DNA from 3 places in the Rhizobium sp. BK312 genome. Region 3 is predicted to be linked to each of the others. Evidence: predicted binding sites of a transcription regulator. Region 3 holds the regulator's gene; each other region holds the start of a gene.
What was found. The regulator LexA, encoded in region 3, represses DNA repair genes until DNA is damaged. The targets are predictions, from matches to a motif close to TGTTCNNNNTGTGTTCNG.

Region 1 (3,284 bases), on a different contig from region 3:
GCGGCTCTGGTCGACATAGCTGAGATGCACCGTCTCGCCGATGCGGACCGTGCCGGCATCCGGCTTTTCCTGCCCGGTGATCATCTTGAACAGGGTCGTCTTGCCGGCGCCGTTCGGGCCAATGATGCCAACGATGCCGCCGGGCGGCAGCTTGATCGACAGATCGTTGATCAGCGTGCGGCCTTCGAAGCCCTTGGTGATGCCCTCCATCTCGATCACCACCTGGCCGAGACGCTCGCTGACCGGAATGATGATCTGCGCATCACCGGGACGCTGATTTTCGGCAGCATCGACCAGCTGTTCGTAAGCGTTGATACGCGCCTTGGACTTGGCCTGGCGGGCCTTGGGGCTGGAGGCAATCCATTCCTGTTCGCGGCTGATCGCCTTCTGGCGGCCAGCTTCTTCGCGGGCTTCCTGCTGCATGCGCTTGGCCTTGGCCCGCAGATAGGCGGAATAGTTGCCTTCGTAGGGAATGCCACGACCGCGGTCGAGTTCGAGAATCCAGCCGGTAACATTGTCGAGGAAGTAGCGGTCGTGGGTGATCATCATCACGGCGCCCGGATAGTCGCGCAGGTGCTTTTCCAGCCAGGCAATGGTCTCAGCGTCGAGATGGTTGGTCGGTTCGTCGAGCAGCAGCAGGTCTGGCTGCGAGAGAAGCAGACGGCACAGTGCGATACGGCGGCGCTCACCGCCTGAAAGGCTGGTGACTTCGGCATCGCGCGGCGGGCAGCACAAGGCTTCCATCGCCATCTCCACCTGGCTTTCCAGATCCCAGAGGTTCTGGCTGTCGATGATATCCTGGAGCTTGGCGCCCTCTTCCGCCGTCTCGTCGGAATAGTTCATCATCAATTCGTTGTAGCGATTGAGGATTTCGGTTTTCTTGGCAACGCCTTCCATGACGTTTTCGAAAACCGTCTTGTTGGGATCGAGCTGAGGCTCCTGCGCCAGGTAGCCGATGGTGGCGCCTTCGGCCAGCCAGGCTTCGCCGGTATATTCCTTGTCGAGGCCGGCCATGATGCGCAGCACGGTCGACTTACCTGCACCGTTCGGGCCGAGAATACCGATCTTGGCATCGGGGTAGAAGGAGAGATGGATATTCTCGAGAATCTTCTTGGCGCCATAGGACTTATTCAGACCGGCCATATGATAAATGAACTGACGTGCCATAGCTTGGGTTGCTCCACGGGCGAATAGCGTTGCGATTTGTGCCGCTATGTAGGCGAAACCCCGCCCTCGGGCAACGGCGAAACCTTGTCCGAGGGCATTATCCGCGTCAGAAAGGCCGTATTTTCTCAGAAACCGGCCGCGTCCACCACACCCCGATCACAGCCGAAGGAGGTGCTGCCGGCCCCCTGGATCAGTTTGGCGAGCCGCGGCTCACTGCCCTGCTGGGGATCGATCGCATCTTCGGAGAGACCGATGGTCAGCTCCGAAATCATTCGGACATCGCCGACGCGGCGGCAGCTCATCTTGATGCGCGCATTGGCGCCCTCGCCGAAGCTCTGATCAAAGGCCGCCTTGATGCTTTCGGCATCCAGCTCCTTGCCGATATTCTGCGCGAAAAGATCCCGCACGGCAGACGTATTGAGTTCGGCGATCAGGCCAGCGGCGATGGAGAAATATTGGTCGGCGCTGAGCTTCGTGCAGGTGCCGTGCTTGATCCATTCATGCCGCTCCAGGCCGGATTGAGTGCCTGGCATTGCCTTGTCCAGCTTCGCCTTCACGTCTTGGGAAAGTTGCACGGCAGGCAGATCCTTCCAGTCGCGGCCACGATCCGCCTGCTTCAGATCCTCGGAAACATCGCAATATTCCTGCCGCATCGGCCAGAGGCCATGCAGAGAAAAATTCGTGGCATCATGATTGTTCGACGACTGGTTCCGGCATTCCGCCTTTTTCTGGTTCGTCTGACAAAATGCCGGCTCCCAGCTCGCCGCCAGGATAAAGCGCGTCCGTCCGCGGCTATGTTCCTGAGCCATGGCGCTCGCCGCCGTTCCGACCGAAAGAAGTACAACTGCAAATACTCGAAGCCACTGCTTCATTCCTGCCTCCAACTAGAACATTATGGGAACAAATAAGCAGTTTGAGCGAGCAGGCGCAATCCTGAATCACGGCGCTCGGAAAGATTTATTTCTGTGAGCTTTACCACCTCTCCATTGCAATCGAGCGGAGGATAACCTTTCGTCTAACTGGGGAGGAGCAAATATATGTTCGCCGAGACGCAGCGCCTGAAAAGTCCGACCGGTGCAACCCTTGCCTATCATCATTTGCCGGCAGCAACCGATGCTTGCGGCATCCTGCTGATATCGCATGGTCTCGCCGAGCATTCCCGCCGATATGAGGCCTTCGCGGATGCGATGGCGGGCCGAGGCTTTCATGTCTATGCTCATGATCATCGCGGCCATGGCGAGACGACGGCCCCTGATGCACCCATCGGCCGCTTTGCCAGAAGAAATGGCGTCGCTCAGGTCATCGCCGATGTGCTCGCCGTGCGCGAGCTTGCCGCAAGCTCCCATCCTGGTCTGCCGATCATCCTGTTCGGGCATTCCATGGGCGGGTTGATTAGCCTGAATACTGTGGTCACGCATCCAGCCAAGTTCGATGCCGTCACCGTCTGGAATTCCAATTTCAATCCGGGCCTTGCCGGCCGCGCCGCCCAACTCATCCTCAAAACGGAGCGCATGTTCAAGGGATCGGACGTTCCGAGTGGACCGCTGCCGAAACTGACCTTCGACACCTGGGGTAAATCGATCGCCAACCGCCGCACCGATTTCGACTGGCTCTCGCGCATTCCCGAGCAGGTGGACAAATATATCGCCGATCCGCTTTGCGGCTTCGACGCATCCGTCTCGCTCTGGCTGGACCTGTTCGAACTCACTTTCCGCGCGCCACAGAAGGCACATCTCGATCGTCTCCGACGTGACATGCCGATCCATCTCGTCGGCGGTGGCAAGGATCCCGCGACCGACGGTGCGAAAGCGATTTCCTGGTTGGCAAAGCATTTGGAAAAAGCCGGATTCTCTCGTATCACCACCGAAATCTATCCCGACATGCGGCACGAGACTCTCAACGAAATCGGTGCCGAGGAAGCCATTTCCAACTTCGCCGACTGGTGCAAGAGGGTAGCGGCAAACAACTGATTCTCATGGGAATTCCACAATGAACACCTCCAGCGGCTCCTCGGCGCGATTGCTGCAGTCGGAGCTGACCTTCGGTTTGGTGACGATGTTTCTCTCCGTCGTCCTCTCGCCAGTCATGGATATCTTCTCCAAGCTCGCGGCGACCAC
Region 2 (3,284 bases), on a different contig from region 3:
TGACATGATCGCTGCCTGACAGGCGCGCGACGGGGTCGCCGAGCCAGCGCACGAGGCCATCGGCACTGATCGCGAGATCGCCGTTGCCGGCCGCATGCAGACGTGCGGCACGTGCCTCGAACTCCAGCCCGAGCGCCTTCTGCGAGGCGGTCTGGACAGCCTTGGCATCCGGCCCCTCGGTCCCTGCGATAGGCGTGAACCGGAATCCGGTCAACTGTCCCACATGATGCCCCTCTACGAAGACATCTCCATTCACACTGATTTCAGCTTCCAGCATCGCATTCTCTCTCAGGCGCTTCATGAGCACAGATGTCCTGCGATCAACAAAGCGTTTCGTCAACCTCTCATGTAACGCGTCGGACAATCGATCTTCGATTTCCCGCGTCTTTTCTTGCCAGTGTGTCGGATCGGCAAGCCAGCCGGGCCGGTTCGACACATAGGTCCAAGTCCTTATCTGCGCGATTCGCGCCGAAAGCGTGTCGATCTCGCCATCCGTCCGATCGGCGCGATGCACCTGTTCGGCCAGGAAATCCTCTTTCACCGTGCCATAGCGCACGAGATCAGAAAAGAGGGTGGCGATGAGATCAGCATGCTGGGCAGGCGTGATGCGCCGATAGTCGGGAAGCGCACAGGCCTCCCACAATTTCTCAACCCGAGCCGGGTTGCTGGCAAGATCGACTATCTCCAGATCGCGTGACAGATATTCCAATGCCTGTTGGTCTACCGCAGGCAGCGCACGCGTCAAGCCCTGCACGCGAGGCGCGTCTTCCAAACTTGCACGCAACGCCGCGATCGAAGCGAAATCCAGGTCTTTGGTGCGCCATTGCAGCACCTTGACCATGTCGAATTCGTGTCCCTCGATCCGGCGCACGAGTTCGTCGTCGAAAGGATCGACTTGTCCCGTCACCCCGAAGGTGCCGTCCTTGAGATGGCGGCCGGCGCGACCTGCGATCTGACCGAGCTCGGCGGGATTGAGATTGCGGAATTGATAGCCGTCGAACTTGCGGTCCTGCGCAAAGGCGACATGATCCACATCGAGGTTGAGCCCCATGCCGATCGCATCGGTCGCAACCAGATATTCGACATCGCCGGCCTGATAGAGCGCCACCTGCGCATTGCGGGTACGCGGGCTGAGCGCTCCGAGGACGACGGCCGCGCCACCGCGCTGGCGGCGGATAAGCTCTGCGATCGCATAAACCTCGTCGGCGGAAAAGGCGACGATGGCCGTGCGCTGCGGCAGCCGCGTGATCTTCTTCTGCCCGGCGTAGAAAAGATGCGATAGCCTCGGCCGTTCGAGGACGGTAATCCCAGGTAGAAGTTGTTCAAGGATCGGCCGCATCGTGCCGGCGCCGAGCAGCAGGGTTTCATCGCGGCCGCGCAGATGCAAAAGGCGGTCAGTAAAAATATGTCCGCGCTCCAGATCGCCGGCAAGCTGCACTTCGTCGATCGCAACGAAGGAGGCGCGCGTCTCGCGCGGCATGGCCTCGACGGTGCAGACCGAATAACGCGCATTGGGCGGCGATATCTTTTCCTCGCCGGTCACCAGAGCGACATTGTGCGCGCCAACCTTCTCGACGACGCGCGTATACACCTCACGGGCAAGCAGCCGCAGCGGCAGGCCGATCACGCCGCTGCCGTGTGCCACCATGCGCTCGATGGCATAATGGGTCTTGCCGGTATTGGTCGGTCCGAGCACTGCGGTCACGCCGCGTCCGCTCAGGATCATGGGCTGCGAAGTCTGAGTCATAGGTCCGTGCATAGGCGAGAAACAGCCGTCTTCCGATCAGCCAGTTCCTCCTGGAGGAAACGAACAGATGACGACCATATGTGACAAAGGCAAGACCCGAATGAAAAAACAGATGCGGCAACATTCGATTTCATATTTGAGCGCTTCAACCATAAGCTACATTTACATTGCATCCCATGCGAGTCCGGGCGATTCCGGAACAGCCTGAGAACGAATCGGAGACGAATCGCTGACTCCGTCACGTTCCTTATTTGTTCACGACTACATATGGATTTCAATGAAAAGATTCCCACCAAATGCTGAATCTCGTTTCCACGGCTTTCCGCTGAAAAAAGGAGTCAAGCGGAGAATCCTCAGCCAGAGAAATTTCGCGCCGTGCCATCGTTAACAATCTGTAAATAATAAAGTTTCGTATGAATCAGCGGACGACATCCACCTCCAGGCCAAAGCCGAAACGAATCGGCGACGAATCGCGGATTCCAAGCGATTCTGTTTTGTTCTCCACAATATCTAGCGGTTTTCCGTCAGGAGGATACCGGACTCTGAATGGTTGAGACGCGAATCCGAGCCGAATCTGGGATTGCGGTTCGTCTTTTGACGAGCGCAGCTATAATGAATCGACAAATGCACGCAAAAAGTGCAGCCGTTAACACAACGATCAAAGCCGGAACGAATCGGTGACGAATCGCGGATATCAGCGGGTATCGCATTTGTTCACGGCTACATGTTGTATTTCGCCGGAGCAGCATCGCGACATAGAGGTCAGCTTGAATGGCAATCCTGTTGCGGAGTTCGCTGCGAATTAACGAATTCGCCCGCGAACACACCACCTGGACGACATTTGCCGACGGCAGCATCCTTGTATTCGGCACGTCGGCAAACGCCCAGCCGTTAACCAAAGTTCAAATGCAGAACGAATCGCCGACGAATCACGGACATCCGGCCTTTCCCGTTTCGTTCACCACAACCCATTGTATTTTAATGGTATTTTAACCATACAATGAATTTGCCGCCGCGCTTGTAACCGTCACCCGATGCGATCCCATTTAAGGATTCGCTAAGCATCCCAACTGCTGTGCGCGTGCATTTTTATTTCTTAGCCGGAACAATTGTCGCGCATGCAAGTTTCTATGAGCAGAATTGCGGAATTCGTCCATTCACTGGAATAGTTTCGAGTGGGAAGGCTGGAAGATTAACGCCATTTCGAACAGCGATAATGGCGGGATATTCGAGCCGGACGGACATGGAGGAGACATATCATGCTTGGTACGGTATTGCTTGTCATACTGATTCTGCTGCTGGTTGGCGCACTTCCCAGCTGGGGTTACAGCCGGTCTTGGGGGTATGGTCCATCGGGTGGTCTCGGGCTTGTTCTCGTCATTGTCCTCATTCTGTTATTAATGGGGCGCATCTGATCCGCAGACATTGTTCAAACCTCGCAACATCAGGGAGCTAACACCATGAAGAAGATTATCGTCGCGATCGCCCTCGTCGGCGCATTGGCGTCGTGCACGGCAACGGAAAAAGGTACGGCGAT
Region 3 (3,284 bases):
TGCGATCAGCCGGCAGCGGATTGATGCGCTGACAGCAGAAAGCGAGAAAATCCGGCGCGCGCAGATCGGCGGCAAAGGCAAGACGAAAGCCTGCCGTGGTTTCGGTTCCATCCGGCATCTTCATCGGACGGGAGAAATCCAGCATTCGCCCCGCCGAAATCGCCGCCGCGTTGAAACGCTTGTCATCCGCCACCGCATCATCCGTACCGAATACCACGGCCGAGAAGCCATCATCCCCCACCCGGAAACGATAAGCCTGATCGCGCGCGACGAAAACATTGCCATCCACGATGCTCTTCTCGCATTGCTCCGGAGATGCGACGCCCAGAGGTTCGAGATAGGTTTTATCGGCAAGGAAGACGCAGGCATTCTGAGTGCCAAAGGGATGGCGCGCATCTGGAGCCACCGTGAAACCGAGCTTGCCGAGGCGTTCGCGCGCCAGAGCGATATTGACGGTCGGCAGCACGAGATGATCCAGCGGATGCGGAGACGAAATCATGGCTTCTCCTGTTTGCTTGCGGAAGCAGATTTGCGCCCATCCCCCAAGCAATTCAAGATGGAAGGACGGAACATCCCGAAGCACACGACATGGATTGAAGGCGATCTCGCAAACGTGATTGCTGATTCTCTCCCATAGCCGGCTTATGCAGTAGTGTGGCACTTTGATCCAAATGCTGGGCGCACGGACTGAACGACAAGGCCCTGGAAGCGAACAGAGCGGCATTTCTCATATTTTTCCATGGGTTAACGCAGATATGGCGCCTCGATGTTCCGATCCGATCTATTCGCAAATGGTAATTATTTAACTGACCCCACAAGGCTTTACCGAAATTTAAGCACTTGCGGAACACATATGGAACATATAGTGTCCGTTCTGGATTTGTTTCACGGCTTTTCTTGATTCTGGGGTTCCAAGACGATGTTGACGCGCAAGCAGCAGGAACTGCTTCTCTTCATTCACGAACGCATGAAGGAATCCGGTGTTCCGCCATCCTTCGACGAGATGAAGGATGCACTGGATCTGGCATCCAAATCCGGCATTCACCGCCTGATCACGGCGCTAGAGGAGCGAGGTTTCATCCGCCGACTGCCGAACCGGGCCAGAGCGCTCGAAGTCATCAAGCTTCCCGACGCCTATAATCCGAGCCTGCAACAGCGCCGCGGTTTTTCGCCCAGCGTCATCGAGGGCAGCCTCGGCAAGCCACAGCCCGTTGCCCCGCCTGCTCCGTCGAAAGTGGCAAATGACGATCACAACGGCTCGGCGTCCGTACCTGTGATGGGCCGCATCGCCGCCGGCGTTCCGATCTCGGCCATCCAGAACAATACGCACGACATTACAGTTCCCGCCGACATGCTCGGCTCCGGCGAACATTATGCGCTTGAAGTTCGAGGAGATTCGATGATCGACGCCGGAATTTTCGACGGCGATACGGTCATTATCCGCAATTCGACCACGGCCAATCCCGGCGATATCGTCGTTGCACTCGTCGACGATGAAGAAGCTACCTTGAAGCGCTTCCGTCGCAAGGGTGCCTCCATCGCGCTGGAGGCCGCGAACCCAGCCTATGAAACCCGCATCTTCGGGCCGGATCGCGTCAAGGTTCAGGGCAAGCTCGTCGGCCTTATTCGTCGCTATCACTGACCGGTGAATTGTCCAGGACTGGTGGTGCCTTCGCAATTGGCGCGTCAAATTTGCCGGTGCGCCAATCATAGGTTCGATGCCTGGTCCATGGGCGCTGCGGGTTGTTGAATGCGGCTGATATAATAGGCTTGTCTGAGGTAAGCACCATTTCGATGGAGCCGGTTTTACGCAATGTCGCACCGGTTATGAGCGTTGCTCCGGAACGGCAATGGTCCAGCCGCAGCCGGATTGGCGTCACGATAATATTCCCGGTGTCGCAAGCCGCGGGCAGATAGGCTGCGTTCTCGATGGTGACCAATATCGCGCCGTTTTCGAGCATGGCGAGGCACCATGCTCCCTTCTGACAGGCAAAGCTGCCTTGCATGGTGCGGTCCAAAGCTTCTTCCATTGCGATGCGGACTGCCTTCTGCTCCTCGTTATTTAGTCGCTTATGCCGATCCGTCTTGCTGATCTGCGGAAGCCGGCTATCGGTCGGAAGCATGGTCGGCGGTTGATGTTCGGCTGCGACCAGTGCTTTTTGCCATTGCTCGAAGATGAAGGCCTGCGGTCTCTCGCGATTGGTGGCGAGGATATCGTCCTGGCGCAAGGCAACGAGAATGCCATCTTCCGAGATCATCAGATCCGGCTTCGGCACACCAGAGCCGAACGCGGCCACACCGACAGATGACAGCAGCAGCAACAGGCCCAGATGGCGAAGCCGGGTCCGCAGCATGCTCATGATCAGGAAGCCAGCGATGAAAGTCGGCATCAGCCAGCCGGGCTGGCGGCCAAAGGTAATGTCACCTCCCCACCCAGCCACCGTTTTTGCAATAGCGATCACAAGCTCCAGTCCCTCACCGGTGACTTTCCAGAACGGTCCATCGATTCCGAAAGGCATCAGCAGCATCGCCATCATACCGAAGGGCATGACGATGAAAGAGACGACGGGCATGGCCGCAAGGTTGGCAGCAAGTCCATATGTCGCCAACCGGTGAAAATGCTCGATCGAGAAAATGGCCGTCGACGCACCACCGATGAACGAGGTCGACATCACGCCCCCAAAGAAGCGCGTGATGAACAGTAGCGGACTTAACAGACGGATGCGCGGCAGGATGTTTTCGCGATGCCGCCGTCGTTTCCAGAGCGAATAGCCTGATACCAGCGCCAGCGTAGCGGCGTAAGACATCTGGAAACTCGGACCGAGTACCTGAGACGGTGACAAGACTAGGATGACGATGGCTGAGAGCGCCACATTGCGCAAGCTGATGGATGGCCTGTCGAAAAGTACGGCCACCAGCATGATCGCCATCATGATGAAGGCGCGTTCGGCGGAGACGCCGAATCCGGAAATGAGGTAATAGGCCGTTACCGTTAGAAGCGCGCCGAAGGCTGCGAACTTCTTCGTCGGCCAAGCCTGGACGACACCGGGAAACAGGCTGAACAAATAGCGCAGACCGACATAGAAGATGCCAGCCGACAACGCCATGTTGAGACCGGAAATTGCGATGATGTGGGTCAGGCCGGCAATTCTCAGAGCCTCGGTCGTATCCTTCGAGATCGCACGTCTCTCATCGGTGACAAGCGCTGCTGCAAAGGCGCCGGTATCTCCGGGCAAGGTTTGCCTGATGCGGTCGCCTATGCTGTTGCGCAGGCCAGCGAGCCA

Region 1: the regulator LexA is predicted to act here: its motif matches at 2,053-2,070, upstream of FHT85_RS02310 (ribonuclease T2 family protein).
Region 2: the regulator LexA is predicted to act here: its motif matches at 1,989-2,006, upstream of FHT85_RS18025 (helicase-related protein).

The regions. Positions count from the first base shown of each region.
Region 1 covers NZ_JACHZP010000001.1:479,846-483,129, forward strand. Annotated here, with positions in the region: gene ettA (energy-dependent translational throttle protein EttA) at 1-1,167, opposite strand, end outside; gene FHT85_RS02310 (ribonuclease T2 family protein) at 1,293-2,039, opposite strand; gene FHT85_RS02315 (alpha/beta hydrolase) at 2,205-3,137, shown strand; gene FHT85_RS02320 (DMT family transporter) at 3,157-3,284, shown strand, end outside.
Region 2 covers NZ_JACHZP010000006.1:94,570-97,853, reverse strand. Annotated here, with positions in the region: gene FHT85_RS18025 (helicase-related protein) at 1-1,747, opposite strand, end outside; gene FHT85_RS18020 (hypothetical protein) at 2,519-2,740, shown strand; gene FHT85_RS18015 (DUF3309 family protein) at 3,007-3,162, shown strand; gene FHT85_RS18010 (YMGG-like glycine zipper-containing protein) at 3,208-3,284, shown strand, end outside.
Region 3 covers NZ_JACHZP010000009.1:102,829-106,112, forward strand. Annotated here, with positions in the region: gene FHT85_RS23615 (VOC family protein) at 1-499, opposite strand, end outside; gene lexA (transcriptional repressor LexA) at 920-1,642, shown strand; gene FHT85_RS23625 (ComEC/Rec2 family competence protein) at 1,623-3,284, opposite strand, start outside.